One region of the Variovorax sp. UC122_21 genome, then DNA from elsewhere that is predicted to be linked to it. Evidence: predicted binding sites of a transcription regulator. Region 1 holds the regulator's gene; each other region holds the start of a gene.
What was found. Region 1 encodes sigma-54, which starts transcription at its own class of promoters, with help from an activator protein. Its sites were predicted from a motif close to TGGCANGNAANCTGCTTT; they were not measured.
Positions count from the first base shown of each region.

Region 1 (7,419 bases):
CACGTGGGCCACGGCCGCCAGGCCGCGCTCGGCGACGCCATCTGCAACCTGCGCGCCTCGCAGGGCGAGAGCGTCTGGCGCGAGTACTACTACAACGACGCCGGCGTGCAGATCCAGACCCTGGCCAACAGCACGCAGCTGCGCGCGCGCGGCTTCAAGCCCGGCGACGCCGAATGGCCGAGCGGCGAGAAGGCACCGGCCTACAACGGCGACTACATCGCCGACATCGCGGCCGACTTCATCGCGAAGAAGACCGTGAAGTCGGAGGACCGCGAGGTCACGGCCAACGGCGACATCGAGGACCTGGACGCGATCCGCGAGTTCGCCGTCGCCTACCTGCGCCGCGAGCAGGACCTGGACCTGCAGGCCTTCCGCGTGCGCTTCGACCAGTACTCCTCGAGTCCAGCCTCTACACCAGCGGCCGCGTCGAGCGCGCGGTGGCGCAGCTGGTCGCCGCGGGCAAGACCTACGAGCAGGACGGCGCGCTGTGGCTCAAGTCGACCGACTACGGCGACGACAAGGACCGCGTGATGAAGAAGCAGGACGGCACGTACACCTACTTCGTGCCCGACGTCGCCTATCACATCGCCAAGTGGGAGCGCGGCTTCCACAAGGTCATCAACATCCAGGGCACCGACCACCACGGCACCATCGCGCGCGTGCGCGCCGGCGTGCAGGCGGCGAGTCAATTTGAAGGGTGGGGCATTCCCGAGGGCTACCCCGACTACGTGCTGCACACCATGGTGCGCGTCACCAAGGGCGGCGAGGAGGTCAAGATCAGCAAGCGCGCCGGCAGCTACGTCACGCTGCGCGACCTGATCGAGTGGACCAGCACCGACGCCGTGCGCTTCTTCCTGCTGAGCCGCAAGCCCGACACCGAATACACCTTCGACGTCGACCTGGCCGTGGCGCAGAACAACGACAACCCGGTGTACTACGTGCAGTACGCGCATGCGCGCATCTGCTCGGTGCTCGCGGCCTGGGGCGGCGACGCGGCCGTGCTGCAGGGCGTCGACCTGTCGCCGCTCGAGAGCCCGGCGGCCCAGTCGCTGATGCTGCTGCTGGCCAAGTACCCCGAGATGCTGAGCGCCGCGGCCGAGGATTTCGCGCCGCACGACGTCACCTTCTACCTGCGCGAACTGGCGGCCACGTACCACAGCTACTACGACGCCGAGCGCATCCTGGTCGACGACGAGGCGGTGAAGCTGGCGCGCCTGGCGCTGGTCGCCGCGACCGCGCAGGTGCTGCACAATGGCCTCGCGATCCTCGGCGTCACCGCGCCGCGCAAGATGTGAACCCCCTCCCCATGAAGAAGACAACCAGACAACGCGGCAACATCGTCATCGGCCTGATCATCGGGCTGGTGCTCGGCCTGGGCGTCGCGCTGGGCATCGCGGTCTACGTGACCAAGGTGCCGATCCCCTTCGTCACCAAGACGCAGCGCGGCGGTGCCGAGCAGGACGAGGCCGAGGCGCGCAAGAACCGCGACTGGGACCCGAACGCCCCGCTGGCCGGCAAGCCGCAGCAACCGCGCCCCGCGGCCGCCGGCCCGGTCGGCGCGCCGCCGGCCGACGGCAGCAATCCCGCCACCGCCGCGGTCTCGCCCGGCACCCCGCCGCCCACGGCGCCGGTGCCGGTGGTGGTCGCGCCCAAGCCCGCGCGGCCCGCGCCGGTTCCGGCCGAGGCCAACGCGCTGCCGCCCTCGAACGATCCGCTCGGCGATCTGGCCCGGGCCCGCGCCGGCAGCGTCGGCGGCAGCACCACGGTGGCCGCCGCCCCGTCCTCGAGCAGCGGCAATGCCGCGGCCGCCACCGGCTCCGGCGGCGCCGATCCCTTCATGTACTTCGTGCAGGCCGGCGCCTTCCGCACCACCGAGGACGCCGAGGCGCAGCGCGCCAAGCTCTCGCTGATGGGCGTCGAGGCCCGCGTGACCGAGCGCGAGCAGGCCGGCCGCACCGTCTACCGCGTGCGCGCCGGTCCGTTCAACAAGAAGGACGACGCCGACCGCCTCAAGGAACGGATGGACGGCGCCGGCCTCGACTCGGCGCTGGTGCGCGTCCAGCGCTGAGCGCCGTCCGGCCGGGGGAGGGCGCCGCCGGGTGGCCCCCCACGGCAACGGTCATGGTTTTTCTTTAAGCTTCGCCGCGGTCCGCGCCGCCCCCGGGTTTCCCGGAGCCCCGAGCACCGCGCGCGGGAACTCCGCTTCACCGGCCCGGCTCAGTCTGCCGTCTACCAACTGGAGAGCTCTTTCCCATGAAACGTCGTGATTTCTCGCTGGCCGTCGCCGCTGGCTCGCTCGGCCTGATGGCCCACCTGCCCGCGCAAGCCCAGGCCCGCGCGCCCAAGGCCGGCACCGAATACCTCGTGCTCGACAAGCGCGTGCCGGTCGACGCACCGGCCGGCAAGATCGAGGTGATCGAGTTCTTCTCGTACAACTGCCCGCACTGCAACGACTTCGAGCCCGCGCTCGAGGCCTGGGCCAAGAGCAAGCCCGCCGACGTGGTGCTGCGCCGCGTGCCGGTGCCCTTCGTGGGCAACGACGTCGAGGCCAAGCAGCGCCTGTACTACGCGCTCGAGGCGATGGGCAAGGTCGACGAATACCAGCCCAAGGTCTTCAACGCGATCCACGCCCAGCGCCAGAACGTCAACGGCGACGCCAACATCGTGGCCTGGGCCGAGAAGAGCGGCCTCGACGCCGCGAAGTTCAAGGAACTGTTCACCTCCTTCGGCGTGGCCAGCAAGGCCAAGCGCGCCTCGCAGCTGACCGATGCCTACAAGGTGGCCGGCGTGCCGGCGCTGGCCGTGGCCGGCCGCTGGTACGTGGATGGCGAAACCGCCGGCAACATGAACAAGGCGCTGTCGGTCACGAACTACCTGATCGGCGAAGCCCGCAAGGGTTGACAAGGGCGTGAATAAACCTGCCGCGCGCCCCGATCTCGCACCTGCGGTCCTCACCGTACAGAGTACGGCTCCGGCCTTCGGCGCGACCTCGGGGCGCTCGCGACGGTTTCTTCACACCTTGTAGCCGCTCCGCCGCCGGGAGGCCGGAATCCCGTCGAGGGTTCCGGGGCGGCCAAGCCGCCATCCGGCGGAAACGCGGGTCCATCCCGCGAGGGGCCGCAACCCGGGTTCGCCGTCCCGGGGCTTTTTCATCCGCGCGCATGGGTCTGGCGCGATGGGCCGCATACAATGCAGAGCAAGTTTCGTGCCTCTATGACATCGCACTCTCACCCCACCTCCTCCCTTCGCCGCACCGGTCGCCTCGTGCTGGCCGCGCTGCTGCTGGCCGGCTCCGCCGCCACGGCCCTGGCCGAAACGGCCGACCGGACCAAGCCGATGAACATCGAATCCGATTCGATGCGCTACGACGATCTCAAGCAGACCAGCGTCTTCACCGGCAACGTGGTGGTCACCAAGGGCACCATCATCATCCGCGGCGCGCGCATCGACGTGCGCCAGGACCCCGAGGGCTACCAGTACGGGGTGGTCACCGCGGCGCCCGGCAAGCTCGCCTATTACAAGCAGAAGCGCAACGGCAACGGCGACGAGTGGATCGAGGGCGAGTCCGAGGTCATCGAGTACGACAGCCGCGCCGACAACGTCAAGTTCATCCGCCGCGCCGTCATGCGCCGCCTGGTCGGCGCCACGCCCAACGACGAGAGCAGCGGCGCGCTGATCGTCTACGACCAGGGCAACGACACCTACACCGTCAACGGCTCGACCGTGCCGCCGAACGCCGGCGTGTCGGCGCCGGGCGGCGGCGGCCGCGTCAAGGCCATCCTCACGCCGAAGTCGGCCGCGCCCGCGGCACCCGGTGCCTCGGCCCCGGCCACGCGCCGTCCCGCGGCGCCGACGCCCACGCCGGCCCCGGGCGCCGGCCTGCGCCCGAGCACCACGCTCAGCGGCGAAGCGGAAGAACGCAAGTGATCGAAGCCGCCGGAACCCAGGAAGCCAACGGCGTGCCGGGCAGCCGCCTCGTCGCGCGCGGCCTGCAGAAGAGCTATGGCAGCCGCAAGGTGGTCAAGGACGTCTCGCTCGACGTGCAGAAGGGCGAAGTCGTCGGACTGCTCGGGCCCAACGGCGCCGGCAAGACCACCTCGTTCTACATGATCGTCGGGCTGGTGCGCGCCGATGCGGGCGAGATCTCCATCGACGGCGAGCCGATCGCCCACATGCCGATCCACCGCCGCGCGCGCATGGGCCTGAGCTACCTGCCGCAGGAGGCCTCGATCTTCCGCAAGCTCACGGTCGAGGAGAACGTGCGCGCGGTGCTCGAGCTGCAGCGCGAACCCGATGCCAACGGCCGGCTGCAGGCGCTGTCGAAGCCGCGCATGGAAGAGCGCCTGTCGGAGCTGCTGGCCGACCTGCGCGTCGACCACCTGCGCGATTCGCCCGCGCTCGCGCTGTCGGGCGGCGAACGCCGCCGCGTCGAGATCGCGCGCGCGCTGGCCACCCAGCCGCGCTTCATCCTGCTCGACGAACCCTTCGCCGGCATCGACCCGATCGCGGTGATCGAGATCCAGCGCATCATCAGTTTCCTGAAGGAGCGCGGCATCGGCGTGCTCATCACCGACCACAACGTGCGCGAGACGCTGGGCATCTGCGATCACGCTTTCATCATCAGCGACGGCCATGTGCTGGCACAGGGCACGCCCTCGGAGATCGTCGACAACGCCGAAGTGCGCCGGGTCTACCTGGGCGAGCACTTCCGGATGTGATGAAGCTCGCGCCAGTCATTTGCTGAGGGCATGAAACAAGGCTTGTCGCTGCGCGTTTCGCAGCATCTCGCGCTGACACCTCAGCTGCAGCAGTCGATCCGGCTGCTGCAGCTCTCCACGCTCGAACTGAGCCAGGAGGTCGAGCAGATGCTCGACGAGAACCCCTTCCTCGAGCGCACCGCCGAGGAAGCCGCGCGCGAGGAATTCGGCCTCGACGCCGCCGACACGCCGGCGCCGCGCGAGGACACCGAGCGCGAGGCCGAGAGCGACTACGCGAGCGCCGCGCCCTCGACCTCGACCACGTCCACCGAGACCGCCTCGTCGTCCGAGGCCGAGCCGGCCCTCGACTCGCCCGAGCGCGAGCCCGACTGGGAAGGCGACGGCACCGTCGACATGGCGCCCGACGACAGCGAATGGGGCAGCGACGCGCCCGCGCGCAACAACAGCAGCACCGGCGACGACGAGCGCGCCGATGCCACCGAGCTCGCGCGCAGCCAGGAATCGCTGCAGTCCTTCCTGCACCGCCAGGCGCTGAGCCTGCGGCTCAACGAGAACGACAGCGCCGCGCTGCGCTTTTTGATCGAGTCGCTCAACGACGACGGCTACCTCGAGGATTCGCTGCCTGCGCTGGCCTCGGGCCTCGCGGGCGACGACAACGACCAGTTCGACGAACTGGTGCACCACTTCCAGGTCGCGCTGGGCCTGCTGCAGAGCCTGGAGCCCGCGGGCGTGGGCGCGCGCGACCTCGGCGAATGCCTCGCGATCCAGCTGCGCGCGCTGGCCGACGAGGACGAGACCGAGGACGAGGAGCTGGTGCGCAAGACCGCGCTGGCCATCTGCAAGCAGCCGATGGAGCTGCTCGCGCGGCGCGATTTCAAGCGCCTGGCCACGCTCACGCGAACCAACGAGGAGCTGGTGCGCTCGGCGCTGCAGATCATCGCGCGCCTGGAGCCCAAGCCCGGCCGCCGCTTCGTCGACGTCGAGCGCAACATCGTCATTCCCGACGTGATCGTGACCAAGACCGGCCGCGGCACCAATGTGAAGTTCCGCGTCATGCTCAACCCCGAGGTGATGCCGCGGCTGCGCGTGCACGACATCTACGCCGGCGCGCTCAAGTCGCACAAGGGCGAGGGCAGCCAGGCGCTGTCGCAGCGGCTGCAGGAGGCGCGCTGGTTCATCAAGAACATCCAGCAGCGCTTCGACACCATCCTGCGCGTGAGCAACGCCATCGTCGAGCGGCAGAAGAGCTACTTCGTGCACGGCGAGCTCGCGATGCGCCCGCTGGTGCTGCGCGAGATCGCCGACGAGCTCGGACTGCACGAATCCACCATCTCGCGCGTGACCACCGCCAAGTACATGTCCACGCCCTTCGGCACGGTCGAGCTCAAGTACTTCTTCGGCTCGGCGCTGGGCACCGAGACCGGCGGCAATGCCTCGAGCACCGCGGTGCGCGCGCTGATCAAGCAGTTCGTCGGTTCGGAGAGCGTGAAGAAGCCGCTGTCGGACAGCCAGATCTCCGAGATGCTCAAGGAGCAGGGCATCGAGTGCGCGCGCCGCACGGTGGCCAAGTACCGCGAGGCGCTGCGCATCGCGCCCGCCAACCTGCGCAAGGCCCTGTAGAAAGCCGCCGATGGCCCGACGCCTGCTGTCGCGCTGTGGGCTCTGGATGTTCGCCCTCGCGGCCACGCTGCTGGCCGCCGGCTGCGCGAGCTTGCCCGACCAGGCCCCGCGCGCGCCCACCCAGGCCATCGCCGTGTCGAAGGACACCGCGCTCGGCCGCATCGCGCTGGCCGCGCAGCCCGATCCCGACCTCAGCGGCTTTCGCCTCATGCCCGGCGGCGACTTCGCCTTCGACACCCGCATCCAGCTCGCGCGCCGCGCCCAGCGCACGCTCGACGTCCAGTACTACCAGATTGAGAACGACGAGACCGGCCGCTACCTGCTGCGCACCCTGCGCGACGCCGCGCAGCGCGGCGTGCGGGTGCGCGGTGCTGATGGACGACCTCTACACCTCGGGCGAGGACGAGCTGCTGCGCGGCTTCGCGGCCACGCCCAACGTCGAGCTGCGCCTGTTCAACCCCTTCCCGGCCGGCCGCGGCAGCCTGCTCGCGCGCTTCGGTGCCTCGCTGTTCGACTTCAACCGCGTCAACCGGCGCATGCACAACAAGCTGTTCATCGCCGATGGCGCGATGGCGGTGGCGGGCGGGCGCAACATCGGCAACCAGTACTTCCGGCGCACCGCGGGCGAGAACTTCATCGACCTCGACACCTTCGTGACCGGCGCGCTGATCCCGCGCCTGGGCAGCCTGTTCGACCAGTACTGGAACAGCCCCTACGTGCGGCCCGTCGAGTCGGTGGTGGCGAGCGCGCTGCCTGCCGAAGAACTGCGGCGCCGCTTCGAGGCCGCCACCGGCCCCGACACCACGCCGCCGCCGCCGAAGCCCGCGCCCAACGACCTGCTGGGCTACGGCCCGATCGCCGAGGACCTCGACGCCGGCCGGCTCGGCCTGATCTGGACCACGGCCGAGGCCTATGCCGATTCGCCCGACCGCGTGATCGGCAAGACCGCCTCGTACGGCGGCGTGCCGCTGCTCGATGTCGACAGCGTGCGCTACAACGTGGTCGAGCAGATGCGCCGCGCGCGCAGCGAGGTGACCATCGTCTCGCCCTACCTGATCCCGGGCGCCGCGGGGCTCGAGGC
Region 1 is NZ_CP172004.1:5,810,594-5,818,012, reverse strand. It holds partial or broken gene argS (arginine--tRNA ligase) at 1-1,295, shown strand, start outside; gene ACHMXE_RS40100 (SPOR domain-containing protein) at 1,307-2,068, shown strand; gene ACHMXE_RS40095 (thiol:disulfide interchange protein DsbA/DsbL) at 2,254-2,901, shown strand; gene lptA (lipopolysaccharide transport periplasmic protein LptA) at 3,214-3,927, shown strand; gene lptB (LPS export ABC transporter ATP-binding protein) at 3,924-4,718, shown strand; gene ACHMXE_RS40080 (RNA polymerase factor sigma-54) at 4,749-6,338, shown strand; partial or broken gene ACHMXE_RS40075 (phospholipase D family protein) at 6,349-7,419, shown strand, end outside.

Region 2 (7,419 bases), 850 kb from region 1:
GGCTTTCCTGTGATCACAAACTGGACGGATCCGATCCAGTACACCTGCCAGCGCAATTTCGTGCTCGGTATTGGCGATATTTACACGCACGGCGACAAGAATGTGCCTGGCAATACTGTGACGGACAGAGAGCCCTCATTGCCAACGGAGGTTTCGGCAGACACCATGTTCGATGCCATCCGCAGCACCAACAACGTGAAGTCGCTGCAAGCAATGGGACCGAATCAAGCCACGGTTCTCACGGGAGCATCGAGTTCGACAGATTACATGGCGGGTCTCGCACTCGAGGCCAACACCAAGGATATCCGTCCGGACCTGACGGGAAAGCAAACAGTGCAGACCTATTGGGTCGACGTTCTGGAGCAGTCTTTCTCGCGAAACAACAAGTTCTACATGGCCGCAAAGTTCGGCGGACTCAATCAAAAGAAGATTCCCGCTGGTTTCGATCCCTATACCTTCGACGGCACCATTCCATTGGATTGGTGGTCGACCAATGGAGAGACCCTCAAGGACGTCAGAAACAACTCGACTTGGAATCGTCCAGACAATTATTTTGCCGCGGGTCGTCCCGACACGATGGTCGCGGGCCTCAAACAAGCCTTCGAGCGAATCTCCAACGAGATTTCCGCATACACGACATCTTTTTCACTTTCGAGCGCACAGGTATCTTCGACAGGTGTCGCCTCCTACGCCGCGCAATACGACTCGAAGAGTTGGACTGGCCTTTTGAGCGCGAATCAGATCACCTTCGACGCCAGCGGAAATCCAGCAAGTACTCTGAAGTGGGACACAAAGACAAAGCTGGAAGCTCAGCTTTCCGGCACCGGATGGGATACCGCGCGGCGCGTCATAACACGGAGTGCGAGCGCTGGAATTCCTTTTCGATACAACAGTCTGACGGCGGCTCAAAGGGATCTCTCAATACGGCCTTCGTCGGCAACGATAGCCAGAAGTATCTGAATTGGCTGCGTGGAGACAGAACCAACGAGCGTACGTCAAGCGACTCGAGCAAGTCCTACCGTCAACGCGATCTGCTGCTCGGTGACATAGTCAATGCCAAGGTTACGCCCGCAGGCCCGCCCTCACTCAACTTCTCGGATTCGGTCAATCCTGGCTATGCCGCCTTCAAGACCACTTGGAAGGATCGGCCGGTGATGGTTTACACCGGCGCGAACGACGGAATGGTGCATGCGTTCAATGGCGCGCTCACTGGAACGGATGCGGGCAATGAACAGTTTGCCTACATTCCAAGCTTGCTGTTTGGGGGAAGCAATTCTGCGGGCAACGACGGGTTGCTGGCCAAGCTCGGCAATCCCTATTATCAGCATCGTTTTTACGTCGATGCGACACCATATACCTTCGATATCGACTTCAAATCTGCAGGGGTACGTTCACGACCACATCCGCCGCGACTTCGGACTGGCGCACCGTCTTGATCGGCGGCCTCGGCAAGGGCGGGAAAGGGTTTTATGCCCTGGATGTGACAAATCCTGCAAGTATGAATACAGAGGCAAAAGCTGCAGCCAAGGTACTTTGGGAGTTCACCGATTCGGACATGGGGTATAGCTATGGCGCGCCGGTCGTAGTGAAGACCCGCAAATATGGCTGGGTTGCGATCCTCACGAGCGGCTACAACGGTGGCGGAACGAGTAGCTATCTTTACATCGTGAATCCGACCAATGGTCAGCTTCTCCAGAAGATCGCGACTCCTTCAGAGTCGGAAGGCATGGCGCAGGCGGCCGCATATGTCCAGGATTTCACCGATGGCACGGCGGACGCCGTCTATGCGGGCGATCTCAACGGCCAGATGTGGCGGTTCGATCTCACGCTTGCGAAAGGAAGTACTGCGAACTATCCAGCTCCCACCTTGATCGCCAAGTTTACAGATGGCTCCGATCGGTCCCAGCCGGTCACCACACAGCCTTTGATAGAGATTCAGCCGTTGAGCAAGAAGCGCTTTGTTCTGGTCGGCACGGGACGATTGTTGGATTCGAGCGATATTCAATCATCTCAACAGCAGAGCTACTACGCCGTGATCGATGGCACGGCCAGCGCGTTCAGCTCTGGGACTTTCCCGATCGTTCGAAATGACCTGCAAGCGGTAACGAACTTGACCGAGGGCATCGCGCTGTCTGCGACCAGTCGCGGGTGGTACACGGATCTCGGGGTGACCAGCAACGTGGGCTGGCGTGTGATCAATGCATCGACATCCAACAGCGGAGCGGTGGCCTTCTCCACGCTTCAGACTACAGGCGACGCGTGCTCGCCTTCGGGTAACAGTCGTGTTTATGCGATCGACTTCGGCACTGGAAAATCAACGCTTGTTGATGGTTCGGGAAACATAGTTGCATTTAATGCGGTGGGAGCGGCTGTGACTGATTTGCGATTCTTGAGCGTTGATGGAACTACACGGTTGGTGAGCGGCGATGTAAGAGGTGAGATGAAAAACAACCCAATCAAATTGCCTGGCGTGCTTGGCCTTCGTCTGCTGAATTGGCGTGAGGTACCAACAGTGGACTAACGCGATCGATCTACAGATTGAGTGATCGGAGGAGCATATGTTGAGTCGACCATATCGAGTAGAGGGCCGGTGTCCTGGGGCTTGTCCGAATTTTTGTGTGCAAGTCGCTCTCATGCTACAGGGCGGCGCTTCAAATGAACCGATCGCCATAGGCGATGGCAAACTGATTCATCGCCTCTCGCCACTCCTTGGCGGCACGCTCTCAGTCGGCCGTGATGTTGAACAGCGCCGACCAGATCAGCTTGGCAGCCGCGTCGTCGCCGGGGAAGTGACCCCGCGTCTTGATGATCTTGCGCAGCCGCGCGTTGATGCTCTCGATGGCGTTGGTCGTGTAGATCACCCGGCGAATGGGCGGTGCGAACGCGAAGAACGGGATCACCCGACCCCAGGCCCGACGCCAAGCAGCCACCACCGTGGGGAACTTGCGGCCCAGAGCCCCAATACCAGTTAGTTAAGCCCGGGGACGAGCTGATCCAGTACAAGGGGAGCGTGTTGAACACGTTCCCCTTTTTGCTTGATGAGCCTGCTATAGAGCGCCCTGCGCGAGACGCTACCGCGAGTGCTCGATCGGGTTGATGAACTCAGTGCACTGATAGATTCAGCCTGGATAGACCAGCGCTCAAGGCCAGCGGCAAGACCTCCATCCGCAAGCGCAAGTTGCCCGCCGAGCATGCGGTGTGGCTGGTGACTGGACTGGCGCTGTTTCGCAAGCGACCGCTATGGCAGGGGGTCCAACAATTGGAGTTGAGCCTGGCTGGGCAGGCGCTGCCCGCGCCCAGCGTGAGCGTGCAAGCCCGTCAGCGCCTGGGCGAAGAACCGCTGCAGCGGCTGTTTGAGCTGCGGACCCAGGCCTGGGGCCGTTCGCCACAGCGCGAGCAGGCGCTGCGGGTGCTGGCCGTGGACGGCGTGGTGTGGTCAGCCCCGGACACGCCCGACAACCGCCAGCAATTGGGCAGCTGCAGCACGCGGCATGGACCTTTGCCCTGGCCGCAGATCCGCGCCACCTGCCTGATGGACACTCACAGCCACGAACTGCTGGACGCCAGGATCGGCGGCATGGACTGCGGCGAGCTGAGCTTGGCGGCGCAATTGAAGGGCGTGGATCACGCCGTGACCCTGTTCGATCGAGGGTACTTCTCGGCCGCGTTCCTGCTGGACTGGCAGGCCGCGGGCGAGCAGCGCCACTGGCTGATGCGGGCCAAGGACAACTTGCGCCACGAGTCGTCGAGCGACTCGCCGAGGGCGATGCGTTGATCCGCATGCCCGAATCGCAGCGCGCGCGCCAACTGCGCCCACAGTTGCCCAGCCACTGGCAGGCCCGGCTGATCGAGGTCAGCGTGGGCGGGCGACGTCGGCGCTTCATCACCTCGTGCAGGACGCTCGGGCGCATCCTGCGCGCCCATGGCCGATCTGTACCGCCAGCGTTGGGAGATCGAGCTGGGGTTCAGGGAGATCAAGCAGTCCTTGCAGGACGCAGAACCGGTGCTGCGCAGCGAGCAGCCCGAGTTGGTGCGCCAGGAGTTGTGGGGCGTGCTGATCGCCTACACGCTGCTGCGCCGCTGGATGGGCAAGATGGCCGAGCATGTGAAGGTCGAACCCCAGCGCATCAGCTTCCACACGGCCAGCTATGCCATCGTGAATTTACTGGCCATCCCCAGTCTTGACTCTGCGGGAACCTTGCCCAAGCAGTTGGAGGCCTTGCTGGCGCAGTCGCGCTACTTCGTGCTGCCGCCTCGGCGCACCGGGCGCTACTTCCCCAGGGTCGTCAAGAACTGGCCCACAAATTCCCGACGAAAAAAATGCCAGTCAGTTCTAACTGACTGGCATTGGCCCGAAGGCGGCCCTTTGCGGTGAGATTTTCGAAGCTACGCTGACTAGCGGCATGAACCCGGTGCGTACTTCGAGGCGGCGCCGGTCGAGGTGCACTTCCACTCATAAACTTGAGTGCCTTGTCCGCCGGTGGTGGCAGTTGCCAAAGCGTAGGCGCCTGCAGCGGGGGCGGCGCCGGCTGCCGCGGTATTGCGATAAGGGGTCAGGATGATCTTGTCTTCGGCGGGATCAAATGCCGTCGCTTGACCCAAATTAGTTGCGTGCGGGATGACGGTGATTACGCCAGTTGGAGCAGTGGTCGTGATCGAAGCAACCATCTTGGTCGGGTTTACCGCATCGCAGCCGTAGACATTTTCTTCAGTCGCGCCGAACGTCTTCGCCGGATCCATGCTTTGGACCGTTTCGCTGATGGTCGTGCGGCACTGCGATGCAGCTAGCACCACTTCAGACATGCGAGCCTTGACGGTGTAGTCTTTGTAAGCTGGCAGAGCCACAGCCGCCAAAATACCAATGATCGCCACAACGATCATCAGTTCGATAAGGGTAAAGCCGGCCTGAGCGCGGCGGGCGAGAGTGCGACGGTTCATTTCACTAACTCCAGGTTGGTTGGGTTGGTATTCACTCCCGGGAGTCCTCCCCCCGGAGCGAAGAACCTTCCGCAGCATCCGTGCCACCCGTTTCGGCACCCCGTCAGCGACCTAACGCGTCACTCCAGACCACATTGGTGTTACTGCACGTGACAGAAGATGTATCAAGATGCGACACATGGTGACAAATTTGTCATGCCATCCGTGCCGCACGACCGGGCTCAAAAGGTCAGGATGCCGTCCGCCTTGAGCCAGCGGATGTCCCGCTGCGCCAGCCCCGGCACCTGCCGGCCGGCCAGCGATTCGATCTGACTCATGATTTCCTCGGTTTCCGCCGGCTTGGTGTGCGTGATGTAGATCGGGTAGTCCTTGCCCGGCCCGATATGAGCCAGTTCGTCGGCCAACATGGTCGGCGACAGATGCAGGCTGCGCTCCGCCAGCGCCTGCTCCCGGTTGCTGAACGCCGTCTCGATCACAAGCATCGCGACCTCCAGGGCGTTGACGCGGTCCCAGAACGGCGCATTGCGCTCGGTATCGCCGCTGAAGACCCAATGCGCACCCCCATCGGCGCGGCTCACGGCGAAGCCGCAGGCGGGCACGGTACTGGACGGCCGGCAGCACCTCGATGCGCTTGGGCGTGGCGCTGCCGAGCAGCAGGGTCTGGCCGACGGCGATGTCGTGGAAGGTGACGAAGGGGGCCTCGGGACTCGGGATGCTCTCGAAGTCGGGCCAGATGATGTTGTTGAAAACATGGGCGCGCAGCGCCTCGATCGTGGCGCGCAGCGCATGCACGCGCAGCGGCCGGGTTCGGCGTCCGCCGACGGCGTCGAGCATCAGGGGCAGGGCGGCGATGTGGTCGAGATGGCAGTGCGTGAGCACCATGTCGTCGACACCGGCCATTTCTTCGAGGGTGAGGTCGCCGACGCCGGTGCCGGCATCGACGAGCAGGTCGGTATCGACCAGGAAAGAGGTGGTGCGGCAGTCTTTGGCGATGGCGCCCGAACAACCCAGCACGCGAACCTGCATTGTGAGAGACCCCTTGTCTGTGTCTGTCATTTGGTTTCGAACCGGGTCGCACCGTCCCACGATGGATCGTGCGGGCGCAAGGCCATCGAGGCTAATCTCTGCGCGTAGAGCTGGTAAAGGACTTTTTTGGCATCGGCCACGAGGAGGGGGGTCCAGCAAGTTTCGGCCCAAGGCCCAGTCCTGGCGCCGGTAGGCGGCCAGCACCTCGGCCCAGCGCTCGAGCCGGTGCGCCTCGCGCACGGCGATGACGGCCGCCTCGTCCCAGGCGACGGCCAGCGGCGTGAACACGGCGACGGCCTGGGCCCGGCCCTTGACGAACACGCTGTCGAGCTCCTGCCAGACATAGGCCGGCGCGAGCTCGCGCGTGGCGCCGCTGGCGACGATCTCGACGCCGTAGTGGCCGCTGAGCCCCTCGAGACGCGAGGCCAGGTTGACCGCGTCGCCGACCACGGTGTAGCTGCGCCGCGCGGCCGAGCCCATGTCGCCCACGCTCATGACGCCGCTGTTGATGCCGATGCCGATGCTGATCTCGGGCCGGCCCCAGGGACCCGGTGGATGCGGTTGAGGTCGTGCACCGCGTCGGCCATGTCGAGCGCGGCATTGACGGCGAGGCTGGCGTGCTCGGGCGTCTCGAGCGGCGCGCCCCGAGAAGGCCATGACGCAATCGCCCATGTACTTGTCGACGGTGCCGCGGTGCGCGGTGATGACGTCGGTGAGGCGGCTGAACACGGTGTTGAGGAAGGCCTGCAGCTCGGAAGGCGACATCTGCTCCGAGAAGCGCGTGAAGTCGCGCATGTCGCAGAACATGACGGTCATGGTCTTGCTCTCGGCGCGCATGCTGTAGCGGCCGGGGCGCTCCAGCATCTCGTCGACCAGCTGCGGCGGCACGTAGGTGCCGAACAGTTGCACCAGACCGCGGCGCGCGCGCGATTCGACCAGGTAGCCCCAGCTCATGTTGAGCAGGAAGGCGAGCGCGACCATGGCCAGCGCCGAGGCCAGCGGCAGCACCAGGCCGTGCGCGACATAGAGCCAAGTGTTGAGCCCGACCAGCGCCGCGGCCACGGTCAGCATGAAGGCCACGGCGCGCAGCGCGGGCAGCAGCGACAGGCCGATGGCCAGCGCGATGCCGGCGACGAACACGCTCAGCACCTCGTAGCCGGGCGCGTAGTCTGGCACGGCGAGCAGGCGATCGTCGAGCAGCGCCGAGACGATGTTGGCATGCACCTCGACGCCGGCGAAGGACGGCGCCGCGGGCGTGGCGCGCAGGTCCTGCAGGCCGGGCGCGGTGGCGCCGACGAGCACGATCTTGTCCTTGAGCTCCTCGGGCGCGAGCCGGCCCTCGAGGACGTCGGCGGCCGCCACGTAGCGGAACGAGCCGCCGCGGCTGCCGCCCGGGCCGCGGAACGGCACCTGCACGCTGGCGTTGCGGTCGACCGGCACGCGCAGTTCGCCGAT
Region 2 is NZ_CP172004.1:51,669-59,087, reverse strand. It holds gene ACHMXE_RS12475 (PA14 domain-containing protein) at 1-960, shown strand, start outside; gene ACHMXE_RS12470 (PilC/PilY family type IV pilus protein) at 885-1,436, shown strand; gene ACHMXE_RS12465 (pilus assembly protein) at 1,433-2,521, shown strand; partial or broken gene ACHMXE_RS12460 (transposase) at 2,652-2,948, opposite strand; gene ACHMXE_RS12455 (transposase domain-containing protein) at 3,179-3,775, shown strand; gene ACHMXE_RS12450 (transposase) at 3,923-4,375, shown strand; gene ACHMXE_RS12445 (pilin) at 4,396-4,938, opposite strand; partial or broken gene ACHMXE_RS12440 (3',5'-cyclic-nucleotide phosphodiesterase) at 5,160-5,964, opposite strand; partial or broken gene ACHMXE_RS12435 (CHASE2 domain-containing protein) at 6,316-7,374, opposite strand.
Region 2: ACHMXE_RS12445 (pilin) is a predicted target of sigma-54. The motif match lies at 5,007-5,024, and genes of this name have one in related genera.

Region 3 (7,419 bases), 460 kb from region 1:
CCGCTCGACAACGTGCCCGTGACGCCCACGAGCCCGCCGCCCGAGCCCGCGCTCGCGATCAGCGAGGCCGAGGACTGGAACCTCGCGCAGGCCGAGAACACGCGCGAGGGCTACGAGGCCTACCTGCGCCGCTACCGCCGCGGCCCGCATGCGCGCGACGCGCGCAACGCCATCGCCGAACTCAACCGGCTCGCGCAGCCGGCCAGCACGCAACCGGTGCTGCAGGGCACCGTGCCGCCGGGCACGGCCGGGGTGCCCGGCGCGCCAGGTGCGCCGGGCGCGGTGCCCCCGGTCGCGGGCGGCACGGCGGCAGCGCCCGTGCCGGGCGCCGCGGCCGGCATGGGGCGCGTCACGCTCAACATCCGGCCCTGGGGCCAGGTCTTCGTCGACGGCGCCGACCGCGGCGTGAGCCCGCCGCTCAAGTCGCTGTCGCTGCGTCCCGGCATCTACAACATCGAGGTGCGCAACGGCGACCTCGAGGTCTACCGGCAGCGCGTGACGGTGCAGGACAGCAAGTCGGCGCCGGTGGTGAGCCACGAGTTCAAGTAGGCGAGCGGCCGGTCGTCGTCGCCTGCCAGTGCCAGCAGGTGGTGGCGAACGGCCTGCGCCGTAGCCCATCCGCGCGTCGCGCGAGGCGCTACAGGCCCTTCTGCAGTGCCCGCCGGTACTGCACCGCCTCCGCCACATGCGCGGTCTCGATGACCTGTGACCCCGCGAGGTCGGCGATGGTGCGCGCCACCTTCAGCGCGCGGTGCGTGCTGCGCGCCGACCAGCCGAGCCGGGCGGCGGCCGTGTGCATGAAGCGGCGCGCCTCGTCGCCGAGCGACGCATGGCGGTCGATGTCGGCGCCCTGCAACGCCTGGTTGGGCCGGCCCTGGCGCTCGATCGCGCGTTCGCGCGCGGCGATCACGCGCGTGCGGATGGCGGCGGTGGGTTCGCCCGCGGGCGCGTCGAGCAGCTGTTGCGCCGAGATTGCGGGCACTTCGATGTGCAGGTCGATGCGATCGAGCAGGGGGCCGCTGAGCTTGCGCTGGTAGCGCGCCACCTGGTCGGGCGTGCAGCGGCAGGCCTTCGCGGGGGCGCCCAAAAAGCCGCAGGGGCATGGATTCATGGCGGCCACGAGTTGAAAGCGCGCCGGAAAATCCGCCCGCCGCGCGGCCCGCGCGATGGTGATGGTGCCGGTCTCGAGCGGTTCGCGCAGCGCCTCGAGCGCGGCGCGCGAAAACTCGGGGAACTCGTCGAGGAACAGCACGCCGTGGTGCGCCATCGAGATCTCGCCGGGCCGCGGCGGCGAGCCACCGCCGACCAGCGCCACCGCGCTCGAGGTGTGGTGCGGCGACGCGGTCGGCCGGTGCATCCAGCGCTCGGTCGAGAAGCGCCCGCCCAGGCTCGCGATGGCCGCGCTCTCGAGCGCCTCGTCGATGCGCATCGGCGGCAGCAGGCCGGCGAAGCGCTGGCCCAGCATCGACTTGCCCGAGCCCGGCTCGCCCATCATCAGGAGGCTGTGGCCGCCGGCCGCGGCGATCTCGAGCGCGCGCTTGGCGCCGGCATGGCCCTTCACGTCGGCCATGTCGGCATAGGCCGGGGCGCCGGCTGGCGCCGACGCCCGGGCGCGCGACCAGCCGTCGTCGTCCGCGTCCTGGTCGGCCTGCGCATCGGCCGGCAGGAAGCGCCGCACCACGTCGAGCAGATGCCTGGCGCCATGGACCTCGGCGCCGGGCACCAGCGCGGCCTCGTCGGCGCTGGTCGCGGGCAGCACCAGCCGGGTGGCGATGCCGCGCGTGTGCAGCGCGAGCGCCATCGCGAGCGCGCCGCGCACCGGCCGCAGCTCGCCCGACAGCGAGAGCTCGCCCGCGAATTCGTGCCCCGCGAGCCGCGCGCCCTCGATCTGGCCGCTGGCCGCAAGGATGCCCAGCGCCATCGGCAGGTCGAAGCGGCCCGAGTCCTTGGGCAGGTCGGCCGGCGCGAGGTTCACGGTGATGCGCTTGTTGTGCGGGAACTCCAGCCCGGCGTTCTGGATGGCCGAACGCACGCGCTCGCGCGCTTCCTTGACCTCGGTTTCGGCGAGCCCGACCAGCGTGAAGCTCGGCAGGCCGTTGGCCAGATGCACCTCGACCGTGACACTGGCCGCTTCAAGCCCGAGCAAGGCGCGGCTTTGCACCAAAGACAGACTCATTCCGTGCTTCCTCCCTATATTGGTGCGCCCGATTTCGGTCGTCGCGGGCGTCTTGTTCTTTTTTCAGTGCAAGCCACAAAGCATTGCGCTTGTAACTATTTTTGGCTGTCTTCCTGGGGTGCGCCGCAACCGGTCGCCGGGGGATGTGCACTTTGGCACGCTCCCTGCTTTGAGGGTCATCAGGTTCCACAACACTACTTGCGAGGAGTTCCCGATGACGCACCGTTCCGCCGCCCAGGCCCTGATCGTCCTGGCCACCGCCCTGACCACGTCGGGCGCCGCCCTGGCGCAGGCCACCCCAGACGCTGCGGCGGCGCCTGCCGCGGCACCCGCTGCTTCCCCGATCACGGCCAACATCTCGCTGACCACGAACTACAAGTTCCGCGGCCAGGACCAGGACATGATCGGCCGGGACGACTACGCCAAGACCCGCGGCCTCAAGCCCGCCATCCAGGGCGGCTTCGACTACGCCTTCGGCGAGAGCGGCTTCTACGTCGGCAACTGGAATTCCAGCGTCAACTGGCTCAAGGGCAACAGCGTCGAGGTCGACCTGTACGGCGGCTACAAGTTCAAGGCCGGCCCGCTGGACATGGACGTCGGTGCGCTGACCTACATCTACCCGGGCAACTCCGTGGGCAACACCACCGAGCTCTACGGCGCGGCCACCTACGCGAACGAAACCTTCGGCTCGTTCACGGCCAAGTACTCGCACACGGTGTCGAAGGACTACTTCGGCTACGCCGGCAACAAGCTGGGCTCGGGCCTCAAGGGCCGCAACACCGGCTACCTGAACCTGAGCTACAGCAAGGAGATCGTGCCGAAGGTCACGCTCAAGGCCGCCGTCGGCTTCACCCGCTTCTCGAGCGACATCCGCCACAACACGGCCGCCAAGAACTACGTCGACTACAACGTCGGCGCCACCTACGACTTCGGCGGCGGTCTCACGCTCACCGGCTCGGTGCAAGGCGCGAACAAGAAGGACGCGTTCAACGTCGCGGCCGGCCCGCTGTACGACTTCGGCTTCTACACCGTGCAGCAGGTCTACTCGCCCAACAAGCCGCGCTTCATCCTCACGCTGACGAAGACGCTGTAAGCGCAACACAACGAGGCGCGGCCCATGCTGCCGCGCGAATTCTTTCCATCCAAAGGAGCAACTCATGAAGCTGGTCACAGCCATCATCAAACCGTTCAAGCTCGACGAAGTGCGCGAAGCCCTCTCGGCCATCGGCGTGCAGGGGATCACCGTCACCGAGGTCAAGGGCTTCGGCCGCCAGAAGGGCCACACCGAGCTCTACCGCGGCGCGGAGTACGTCGTCGACTTCCTGCCCAAGGTCAAGATCGAGGCGGCCGTCTCGGATGACCTCGTCGAACGCGTGATCGAAGCCGTCGAGGGCGCCGCGCGCACCGGCAAGATCGGCGACGGCAAGATCTTTGTCTACAACCTCGAGCAGGTCGTGCGCATCCGCACCGGCGAAACGGGCCGCGAAGCCCTTTGATCGAGTCCAGGCCCGAAAGAACAACGTCCATGAAAAAACTGCTTGTCTCCCTCGCGCTCGGCTTGAGCGTGCTTGCCGCCGGCACCACCGGCTTCGCGCAGACGCCCGCGCCCGCCGCCGCCGCTTCGGCACCGGCCGCCGAGGCTCCGGCTGCCGCCGCGCCGGCCGCCGCAGCCGCGGCCGCACCGGCTGCTGCCGCTCCCGCCGCCGCGCCGGCCGCGGCCCCGGCACCCAAGGTCGATTCGGGCGACACCGCCTGGATGCTGACCTCCACGCTGCTCGTGATCCTGATGACCATCCCCGGCCTCGCGCTGTTCTACGGCGGCCTGGGCCGCTCGAAGAACATGCTGTCGGTGCTGATGCAGGTCTTCGTGATCTTCTCGCTGATCAGCATCCTGTGGGCCATCTACGGCTACAGCCTCGCCTTCACGGGTGAAGGAAGCTTCGTCGGTACCTTCGACAAGATCTTCCTCAAGGGCGTGTCGCAGGAGACCTTCGGCGCGCTCACGACGATCCCCGAGTACGTGTTCGTCGCGTTCCAGGGCACCTTCGCCGCCATCACCGTGGCGCTGATCGTCGGCGCCTTCGCCGAACGCGCCAAGTTCTCGGCCGTGCTTCTGTTCTCGGTGCTGTGGTTCACCTTCGCCTACGTGCCGATGGCCCACATCGTCTGGGGCGGCGGCCTGCTCGGCAAGGACGGCGCGCTCGACTTCGCGGGCGGCACCGTGGTGCACATCAACGCCGGTGTGGCCGGCCTGGTCGGTGCCTACATGGTCGGCAAGCGCGTGGGCTACGGCAAGGAAGCCTTCACGCCGCACTCGCTCACGCTCACCATGGTCGGCGCCTCGCTGCTGTGGGTCGGCTGGTTCGGCTTCAACGCCGGCTCGGCGGGTGCCGCCAACGCCGCTGCTGGCCTGGCCTTCGTGAACACGGTGCTCGCCACCGCCGCCGCCGCGCTGTCCTGGATCCTGGGCGAGAGCCTGCACAAGGGCAAGGCCTCGATGCTGGGTGCCGCCTCGGGCGCCGTCGCCGGCCTCGTCGCAGTGACCCCCGCCGCCGGCTTCGTCGGCCCGATGGGTTCGATCGTGCTGGGCCTGCTGGCCGGCCTGGTCTGCCTCTGGGGCGTGGGCGGTCTCAAGCGCATGCTCGGTGCCGACGACGCGTTCGACGTGTTCGGCGTCCACGGCGTGGGCGGTATCCTGGGTGCCATCCTGACCGGCGTGTTCGCGGCCCAGGGCCTCGGCGGTACCGGCGGCCTGACCCCCGACACCTTCTCGATGGGCGCCCAGGTCTGGATCCAGATCAAGAGCGTGCTGTTCACCATCGTCTGGTCCGGCGTCGTGGCGTTCATCGCCTTCAAGATCGCAGACCTGGTGCTCGGCCTGCGTGTGACGGAAGAGGAAGAGCGCGAAGGCCTCGACATCTCGTCGCACGGCGAAACCGCCTACAACCGCTGATCGGAAAAGCTCCGACACGCGACAAGGACACCGCGGGTTCCTCGCTCCAGAGGAAGGGACCCGCGGTCCACCACCAGACCACCACCCTGTTTTTCCAAGGTCCTTCCAAGGTTTCCTGAAGCCCATTTTTTCAGCGAGAGTCTCCTTTGGATGTTCAGCCCGCAAGCACCTCGGTGCGAGCGGGCTTTTTTTTGTCCCCGATCCGGCGCGGCCCGGCGCGGCCCGGTGCGGTCCGACAGCGGCTGGCCGTGGCGCGGGGGCACAATCCCAGGCATGTGGACCCCCCTGGACAACAGCCTCAGCGCCCTCGGCGAATCGCCGTTCTGGCACCCGCAGGAACGCTCCCTGTACTGGCTCGACATTCCCGGCCGCGCGGTGCTGCGCACGCGCGGCGAGATCGGCGCCGGCGGCGCGGTCGAGCGCTGGGACCTGCCGACCGAGCCCGGCTGCATGGCGCCCGCGCGCAGCGGCGGCCTGGTGATCGCGCTGCGCGACGGCATCTACCGCGCGCGGGAATGGGGCGGCGCGCTGTCCGCGATCGCGCGCGTGGAGCACGACGCGGCCACCATGCGCTTCAACGACGGCAAGTGCGACGCGTTCGGCCGCTTCTGGGCCGGCAGCATCAACGAGGCGAAGGACCGCGCCAATGCCGCGCTCTACTGCCTCGACGCGCGCCGCGACGGCGGCCAGTCGCCGATGCTCTCGCAGATGGCCGATGGCGTGACCACGGCCAACGGCCTCGCGTTCTCGCCCGATGCGCGCACGCTCTACTGGGCCGACACGCCGGCCCACGCGGTGCGCGCCTGGGACTGGGATGCCGCGCACAACACGCTCTCGCGCGCCCGCGTCTTCAAGCAGTTCGACGCCAAGCCCGAGGGCTGGTCGCCCGGCTCGGCGCTGGCCTACGGCGGGCGGCCCGACGGCGCCACGGTCGATGCCGAAGGCCACTACTGGGTCGCGATGTTCGAGGGCGCGCAACTGCTGCGCCTCGCGCCCTCGGGCGAGGTCGTGGCGGCCTTCGCGCTGCCGGCGCAATGCCCGACCATGCCCTGCTTCGGCGGCGACGACCTGCGCACGCTGTTCGTCACCACCGCGCGCAAGGGCCGGCCCGAGGCCGAACTGGCGCGCAAGCCCGCCTCGGGCATGGTGCTGTCGACGCGCGTCGAGACGCCGGGACTGCCGGTCCACTTCTTCGAGGATTGAACCCCGGCGTTCGCATGGCCTTGCAGCACATCCCGCCGATCCAGTGCCTCGTGACCTTCGAGGCGCTGGCGCGGCTGCGCCATGCGGGCCGCGCGGCCGACGAGCTCTGCGTGACCGCCAGCGCGGTCAGCCACCGCATCCGCCAGCTCGAGTCGCACGTGGGCTTCAAGCTGTTCGGCCGCGGCGACTTCAGCCTCACGGCCGACGGCGCGGCCTACCTCGCCAACGTGCGCACCGGCCTGGCCGCGCTGCAGGCGCATGCGGGCGGCGGCAACGCGGCGGTGGGCCAGCGCGCCGCCACGCGGCTGCGGCTCGCGGTCACGCCGACCTTCAGCCGCCAGTTCCTCATGCCGCGGCTCGAGCTGTTCCGCAACATCTATCCCGACATCGACCTGGTGCTGCAGGTGTCGATACCGCTGCTCGACGTGACCGCCGAGCCGGCCGACCTCGAGGTGCGCTACGGCAGCGGCAACTACGCCGACTGCGAGCACCGTCCGCTGCTCGAGGAGCTGGTGGTGCCGGCCTGCAGCCCGAGCTACCTCAACGAGTTCGGCCCGTTCCACGGCTTCCGCACCGCGGCCGAGATCGCGGCCGCGCGGCTGATCCGCAGCCCGCTCGAGCCCTGGGGCACCTGGTTCGCGAGCTGCGGCATCGACCAGCCCGAGCCGCGGCTGGGCTCGCAGTTCAACGACCTGGGCCTGGTCTACGACGCGGCCGCGAGCGGCTTCGGCGTGGCGCTGGTGCGCCAGAAGATGGGCGCGGCCTGGTTCGAATCGGGCCGGCTGGTGGCGCTGTCGGAGCACGCGGTGCGCTCGCCGCACCGCCACACGCTGTGCTGGCAGCCGGGCGCGCTCGAGCGCTGGGAATGCGCGGCCTTCGCCGACTGGCTGGTGCAGGCGCTGCGCTGAACACGGCCCCAGCCCGCACCGCGCGGCGAAGATTCCTCAAGCCCGCCGCAAAAATCCTTCAACCCGGAGGCCGCGCATTTCCTTAGAGTGGGGGGCCGGCCCCCGCCAGGCTTCCGCAGAAGAACACCGAGAAGAGACTTCGCCCATGAACGCGCCCCCCGAGCCCGACGCAGCATGCG
Region 3 is NZ_CP172004.1:6,265,745-6,273,163, reverse strand. It holds gene ACHMXE_RS42320 (serine/threonine-protein kinase) at 1-549, shown strand, start outside; gene ACHMXE_RS42315 (YifB family Mg chelatase-like AAA ATPase) at 638-2,176, opposite strand; gene ACHMXE_RS42310 (TorF family putative porin) at 2,391-3,269, shown strand; gene glnK (P-II family nitrogen regulator) at 3,334-3,672, shown strand; gene ACHMXE_RS42300 (ammonium transporter) at 3,702-5,129, shown strand; gene ACHMXE_RS42295 (SMP-30/gluconolactonase/LRE family protein) at 5,403-6,332, shown strand; gene ACHMXE_RS42290 (LysR substrate-binding domain-containing protein) at 6,347-7,240, shown strand.
Region 3: ACHMXE_RS42310 (TorF family putative porin) is a predicted target of sigma-54. The motif match lies at 2,330-2,347, and genes of this name have one in related genera.

Region 4 (7,419 bases), 120 kb from region 1:
GAGCTCGGGCGTCAGGAAGCGGTCCCACACCCAGACCGAGGAGCACAGCGTGGCCTTGGGCGCGAACTGGCGCAGGTCGCGGTGGTGGCCGGTGCCGTAGACGCCGCGCTCCTGCGCGACGATCTGCGGCGTGGGGCTGTCGACGTGCTGGCCGATCACGTCGGCGCCCTGGTCGATCAGCGCGGCGGCGGCGGCGCGTTCCTTCACGGGGTCGTTCCACGCGCCGGTGTAGATCACGTTGACGGTGGCGTTGGGGTTCATCTTCTGCGCGCCGAGCGCGAAGGCGTTGATGGTCCAGTTCACCACGCCGAAGGGATCGGCCGCGACGAAGCCGAGCTTGCCGCTCCTGGAAGCCGCGCCCGCGGCCATCCCGCACAGGTACTGGCTCTCGTAGGTGCGGCCGTAGAAGGATTCGAGATTGCGGCCGTTGGTGGTGCCCGAGCCGTTGAGGAAGGCGACGTCGGGGTACTTGGCGGCCAGGTCCTTGAAGCTGTCGGAATAGCCGAAGGCCGTGCCGATGACGATGTTGGCGCCGCGCTGGATGAACTTCTCGGCCGCGGGCTTGATGGCCGAGGCGTCCTCGGGCACGTTCTCGACGAACTGGATCTTCTGGCCGAGTTCCTTCTCGATCTTCACGCGCGCCTCGTCGAAGGCCTGGGTCCAGCCGCCGTCGTTCTTGGGGCCGAAGTAGAGCATCGCGATCTTGGGCTTGTCCTTGAGCGTGAAGCCGTCGGCGGCGACCGCGGGCAGCGCCGCGAGGGACGCTGCGCCCGCCGCGAAGGTCAGGGCGAGACAGGAGACGGGAGTGCGCGGCATGGAGCAACCTTTCGAGAGAGGCATGGCGGAAGGGGCCGGAAGAAGAAGGAGAAGGAGCAGGCGCGAGGAGGCCGCAGGCGCGTCACAGCATGAAGTTGATGCGGAACACGTTGCCCTCGGGATCGAGCAGCACCGACTGGTACCAGTCGTAGTAGGTGCGATAGGGCGCCTTGACCAGCGTGGCGCCGGCCTCGAGCGCGATCGGCACCATCCGGTCGACCTCGTCCTGGCTGTCGACGTCGATGTTGAGAAGGAACTTCACGCCGCGCGTGTCGGAGAACTCGGCGAGCTGCAGCAGTTCGTAGGCATCGAGCGCGTTGAAGCCCAGGCTCGACTTGCCGGTGTCGAGGCCGCGGAAGATCGGCGAGCGGATCGCCTCGATCTCGGGGAAGCCGAACACGCGCTGGTAGAAGCCGCTGAGCGCGACCACGTCCTTCGCGAAGACGTTGACGTAGGACAGGTGGGCCATGTTCTCTACGCCGTCACCTTGGTGCCGCCGAAGGTCGTCTGCTTGACGAACTTCGAGGTCAGGTGGTCGCCCGAGGAGATCGGCGCGTACTTCGGCTGTTCGCCGGGCGCGAGGCAGCTCGGCAGGCACTCGACCATCGCGTCGTAGTTGGGCTGGTGGAAGAACACCAGCGACTGCCGGCGGTTGGTGCTCGCCACCTCGAAGGGCGGGTTGATCACGCGGTGCAGCGTCGACACCCACTGGTCGTTGGTCCACTGCATCATCAGGTCGGCGATGTTGACGACCAGGCCGCCCTCGACCTGCGGCACGTCGACCCACTGGCCGGCCTTGTTGAACACCTGCAGGCCCTTGTCGTCGGGCAGCACGATCGTGAGGCTGCCGTAGTCGCTGTGCGCGCCCGCGCGCAGCTGGCCCGGCAGCGGCTGCTCGCGCTGCGGCGGATAGCTCAGCACGCGGAACATGCTGATGTGGCGGTCGATCTTGTCGTCGAAGAAGCGCTCGGGCAGCGCGAGGCCGAGCGCGAACACGCGCATCAGCGAACGCGAGAGATCGCTCATCGCCTCGAAGTAGCCCTCGTAGGCTTCGCGGAAGCCCTCGATCGGCGGCCAGCTGTTGGGCTCGAAGTGCGGGCCTGCGGCGGGACCGCGGTGGTAGTCGTCGTCGGGCACGTTCGAGGGGCCGATCGAGAACGACTCCTTGAGGTCGCCCGGTGCCGCTTCCTCGAGGCTGTACGAGAGGCCTTCCTCGCCGACCGCGCTGTAGCCGCGCACCGCGTCCTCGCGCGGGCGGTCGACCTTGCGCTTGTCGGCCAGGGGCAGCTCGAAGAAGCGCCGCGACAGCGAGGCCACGCGTTCGATCAGCTCGGGTGCGATGCCGTGGTTGGTGATCACGAGGAAGCCGATGCTGCGGCAGGCTTCGTCGACTTTGTGCGCGACCTGGGCCTTGCCTTCGGCGGTGCCGGCGAAGTACGGCGCGAGATCGATGATGGGAACGGACAGCAGGGTCATGGCGAATGGCTCCATGGGCTTGGCATGCCTTTCGCCATGCAACGTCTGTGCCAGTTGGACCAAATGGACAAATCGCTTTCGTCGCGTCAGCATGGTGCGCCGTGGGGCCTGGTCAACACCGGCGCGGCGCGGTGCGATGCATCGCGGCCTTACAGTGGTGCGCGTTCCGAAACCATGACCGACGACGATCGACGAACAGAGAAAGAGCGAGGGAAGATGCCGAAGACCAAGGCGCTGGCCGCGGCCAGCCACAGCGAGAAGCCGAGCCGCAAGCCCGCCGTGCGCAGCGCGTCGGCGGTGAACCGGCGGCTGCGCCAGATCGAGAACAAGCGCAGCGCGATCCTGGGCGCGGCGCTCGGGCTGTTCTCGCGCTTCGGGCTGCACGGCACTTCGATCGACCAGGTGGCCGCGCGCGCCGACGTGTCGAAGAGCAACCTGCTCTACTACTTCGCGAACAAGGAGGAGCTCTACGTCAACGTGCTGCGCGACCTGCTCGCGCTGTGGCTCGAGCCGCTGCGCGGCTTCAGCGCCGAGCAGGATCCGCGCGAGGCGATCGGCGACTACATCCGGCGCAAGCTCGTGATCTCGCGCGACCGGCCCGATGCCTCGCGCCTGTTCTGCCTCGAGATGATCCAGGGCGCGCCGCTGCTGCGCGACGAACTCGATCGCGAGCTGCGCACGCTGGTGGAGAAGAAATCCGAAGTGATCCGCGCCTGGGTCGAGGCCGGCAAGCTCGCGCCGGTCGATCCGCCGCACCTGATTTTCGCGCTGTGGGCGATCACGCAGCACTACGCCGACTTCGGCGTGCAGGTGCAGGCGCTGTCGGGTCACACGCTCGACGACGAGGGCTTCTTCGAGCGCACGGTGGAGAACGTGCAGCGCATCGTGCTGCAGGGCATCGAGCCGCGTTGAGGCAGCGGCTTCAGTGCGGCGGCGCCGCGATCTCGTGATAGCGCCGGTCGAAGTAGATCAGTCCCTGCGCCGCGCCGCCGATGGCGATGGCCACGGCTTCGCAGAACAGCACGTCGTGCGTGCCCGCGCTGGTGGCGTGCATCACGCGGCAGTCGAAGGAGACGGCCGCGTCCTCGAGCATCGGCGAGCCGGTGGCATCGCGGCGCCAGCGGCCGGCGGCGAAGCGCTCGTCCATCGGCGTGCGGCCGCCGAACAGCGCTGACAGCGACTGGTGGCCCGCGGCCAGCACGTTCACGCACAGCACGCCGTTGGCCTTGAAGGCCGGGTACACCGAGGCCGAGCGGTTGAGGCACACGAGCAGGGTCGGCGGCTCGTCGGTCACGCTGCAGACGGCCGAGGCCGTGAAGCCGGCGCGGCCCGCGGGACCGTCGGTGGTGATGATGTTGACGGCCGCGCCCAGTCGCGCCATCGCGTTGCGATAGTCGCTTTTCTGCAGGCCGCACGGCAACCCGGCGGGCGTCGGAATGGAGGCCATGGCGTGTTGCATGCCGGGTGCTTTCAGGCCAGCACGCAGGCCTCGTCGAAGCCCAGGCGCGGCAGGCGCCCGAACAGCTTCGACGCGTCGCCGTGGCCGAGGTTGATGAGGAAGTTGACGGTCCAGTCGCTGCCCTCGAAGAAGGCGGCGTCGACCTTGGCCTTGTCGAAGCCCGACATCGGGCCCGCGTCGAGCCCGAGCGCGCGCGCCGCCAGCAGCAGGTAGCCGGCCTGCAGGCTGGCATTGCGGAAGGCCGTCTCGTGCGCGGCCTCGGGGCTGCCGGTGAACCAGCTGCGCGCGTCGGCATGCGGGAACAGCGTGGGCAGCCGGTCGTAGAACCTGCGGTCCCAGGCGGCGATGACGGTGACGGGCGCGCTCATCGTTTTCTCGAGGTTGCCCTTGGACAGCGCGGGCGCGAGCCGGGCCTTGCCCTTGGGCGTGCGCACGAACACGAAGCGCGCGGGCGAGCAGTTGGCCGAGGTCGGGCCGAGGCTGGCGAGCGCGTGCAGCTGGCGCAGCTGAGCGTCGGACACCGGTTCGTCGGTCCAGCCGTTGTGGCTGCGCGCGGCGGTGAAAAGCAGCGCGAGCGCCGCGTCGTCGAGCGAAGAGGAAGTGGTCATGCGATGGCGGCGGGTGCGGCGACCCGCGAGAGGAAATCGAGCAGTCCGCGGTTGAAGGCCTCGGCTTCGGTCACGCTGTGGGCATGGCCGCCGTGCGCGACGAAGTCGAGCGTGACGTCGCGCAGGCCGTCGGCGAGATGCTGCGAGCAGGTCCAGGGCACGAGCACGTCGTCCTTGGCGGCCGCGATCAGCACGGGCGCGGCGATCTCGCCGAGGCGCGCGGCCACGTCGAAGGCGCGCAGCGCGCCGATGCGCGCGCGCATGTTGGCCTCGCCCGGAAAGTGCGCGAAGGCATGGTCGACCTCGTCGGCCACGCGCTGCGCATGCTCGGCGGCCCAGGCCGCGGGGTACAGGAAGATCGGCTGCGCCTCGACATAGGCGCGCGCGCCGCAGGCGCCGAGCAACGCGAGCCGCGCATCGAAGCAGCGCGCCGAATGCGGATTGGGGCGGGCCCACGCGTTGACGAGCACCAGGCTCGCGATGCGCGCGGGTGCGTCGAGCGCGAGCTGCAGGCCCACGAGGCCGCCGAGCGCGTGGCCCGCGAAGTGGCACTGCGCGGTGTGCGTGGCATCGAGGATCTCGAGCACGTCGCGCGCCATGTCGGCGATGGCGTAGGCCTCGGGCAGCGCGGCGGGGCTGCGGCCGGTGCCGCGCTGGTCGTAGACGATGACGCGGTGGCCGGCCGCGACCAGCGCGCCGAGCTGCGGCTGCCAGAAACCGGCCGAGCCGCCGAGGCCCGACGACAGCAGCACGGTGGCCGCGGCATCGGACGGGCCATGCACCTCGTAGTGCAGGGTGCTCATCGAACTCAGGCCTGTTGGCCCACGTGCGCGATCGAGGCGATCTCGATCAGCGCGTCGGGCTTCACCAGGCCGCACTGGATGCAGAAGCGCGCCGGCTTGGTGCCCGGGAAGAACTCGGCATAGACCGCGTTGATCTTCGCGTAGTCGGCCCAGTCCTTGATCATGATCTGGTTGAAGGTCACGTCGTCCATGGTGCCGCCCGCGGCCTCGACCACGCCCTGGATGGTGGCGAGCACATGGCGCGCCTGCGCGGCGGCGTCGCCGACATGGACCACGTTGTTGTCCTTGTCGAAGGGCAGCGTGCCCGAGACGTAGAGCACGCCGTCGGCGAGCGTGCCGGGCACGTAGGGGGCGAGCGGCACGCCGGTGCCGGGCGGGATGATGGCTTGCTTGGGCATGGAAAGACTCCTGGAGAAAAGAGGATCAGGCGGTGGCCGTTTCGGCCCGGGCGGGTTGCGACAGCGCGGCCGGTGCGAAGCTGCGGCAGAAGTGGTCGACCGAGGAGACCCAGCCGAAGAAGGTCTCGACGTTGTAGACCGAGGCCTGCTGGATCGCGGGCCCGCCGAGCTCGTGCGTGGCGTCCTCGAGCATCACGGCGAAGTACTCGAGGTGGAAGGCGTCGCGCAGCGTGGACTCCACGCAGACGTTGGTCGCGATGCCGGTGAACACGAGGTGGCGGATGCCGCGCGAGCGCAGCGTGCTGTCGAGCGTGCTGTTGAAGAAGCCGCTGTAGCGCGTCTTGGGCACGACGATGTCGCCGGGCCGCGGCTTCATCTCGTCGATGAGCTCGTAGTCCCAGCCGCCCTTGGCGAGGAAGCGTCCCTGCAGCTCGGGCCGCGCGCGCATGGTCTTGAGGGCGTTCGACTTGTGCCAGTTGGGCGAGCCGGGGCCGCCGGCCTCGACATAGCCGGCGTCCCAGCCGTTCTGCAGGAACACCACCAGCATGCCGGCCGCGCGCGCCGCGGCGATGGCGCGCACGATGCCGGCGATGGTGCCCTGCGCGCCCGAGATGTCGAAGCCGGCCGAATCGACGTAGCCGCCGAGCGAGGCATAGGCGTTCTGCATGTCGACCACGACAAGCGCGGTGTCGCTCGCATGCAGCGCGAGCGGCTCGGGGCGCGCGGGCAGGATCAGCGGGGCGGGCGCGCCCGCGGCGCGCGGCGCGCCGACGGGCGTGGTCGAGGTGAGGGTGGCGTTGCGGGCCGGTGCGTTCATGGCGTGCTCCGGTTCAGGCCGCGAGGCGTTCGGGTTCGGCGCGCGAGGGCACCGGGCTCGCCACGTGCGCGCGGCTCTTCATCAGCGGCTGGATGCGCTCGCCGAAGGCCTCGACGCCCGCGAGGAAGTCGTCGAAGGTCAGCAGCACGCCCTCGGTGCCGGGCACCTCGGCCACCTCGTCGAGCAGGCGCGCCACGGTCTCGTAGGAGCCCACGAGCGTGCCCATGTTGATGTTCACGGCCGAGGTCGGGTCGGCCATCTGGCGCACGTTGGTGTCGGCGCCCGATCTGGTGTCGGCCGCGCCCTGCGCGCCGAGCCAGGCGATGGCCTCGCTGTCGGCGCCGGCCTTGTAGTGCTCCCACTTGGCGCGCGCGGCCTCGTCGGTCGCGTCGGCGATCACCATCATCAGCACGTAGCTGGTGACGTGGCGGCCCGTGGCCGCGCTGGCCTCGATCAGCTTCTCGGCCGCGGGCGCGAAGGCGCGCGGCGTGTTCACGCCCTTGCCGAAGCAGAAGTTGTAGTCGGCGTACCTGGCCGAGAACGCCATGCCGGCGTCGCTCTGGCCGGCGCAGATCACCTTCATGTCGGCCTGCGGGCGCGGGCTCAGGCGGCAGTCGTCCATCTGGAAGTGCGCGCCCTTGAAGTCGCAGCGGCCCGTGCCCCAGAGGTCGCGCAGCACCTGGATGTATTCGGACAGGTATTCGTAGCGCGTGCCGAAGAACTGGTCGCCGGGCCACATGCCCATCTGCGAGTACTCGGGGCGCTGCCAGCCGGTGACGAGGTTGAGACCGAAGCGGCCGTTGGAGATCGAGTCGATGGTCGAGGCCATGCGCGCGACGATGGCCGGCGGCATGACCAGCGAGGCGGCGGTGGCGAACAGCTTGATCTTGGTGGTGACGGCCGCGAGCCCGGCCATGAGCGTGAAGGACTCGAGGTTGTGGTCCCAGAACTCCGTCTTGCCGCCGAAGCCGCGCAGCTTGATCATCGACAGCGCGAAGTCGAGGCCGTAGTGCTCGGCCTTCAGCGTGATCGCCTTGTTGAG
Region 4 is NZ_CP172004.1:5,928,413-5,935,831, reverse strand. It holds gene ACHMXE_RS40630 (BMP family ABC transporter substrate-binding protein) at 1-816, opposite strand, end outside; gene ACHMXE_RS40625 (VOC family protein) at 899-1,285, opposite strand; gene ACHMXE_RS40620 (isopenicillin N synthase family dioxygenase) at 1,291-2,292, opposite strand; gene rutR (HTH-type transcriptional regulator RutR) at 2,509-3,204, shown strand; gene rutF (NADH-dependent FMN reductase RutF) at 3,215-3,739, opposite strand; gene ACHMXE_RS40605 (malonic semialdehyde reductase) at 3,763-4,359, opposite strand; gene rutD (pyrimidine utilization protein D) at 4,356-5,162, opposite strand; gene rutC (pyrimidine utilization protein C) at 5,168-5,560, opposite strand; gene rutB (pyrimidine utilization protein B) at 5,586-6,377, opposite strand; gene rutA (pyrimidine utilization protein A) at 6,391-7,419, opposite strand, start outside.
Region 4: ACHMXE_RS40620 (isopenicillin N synthase family dioxygenase) is a predicted target of sigma-54. The motif match lies at 2,328-2,345, and genes of this name have one in related genera.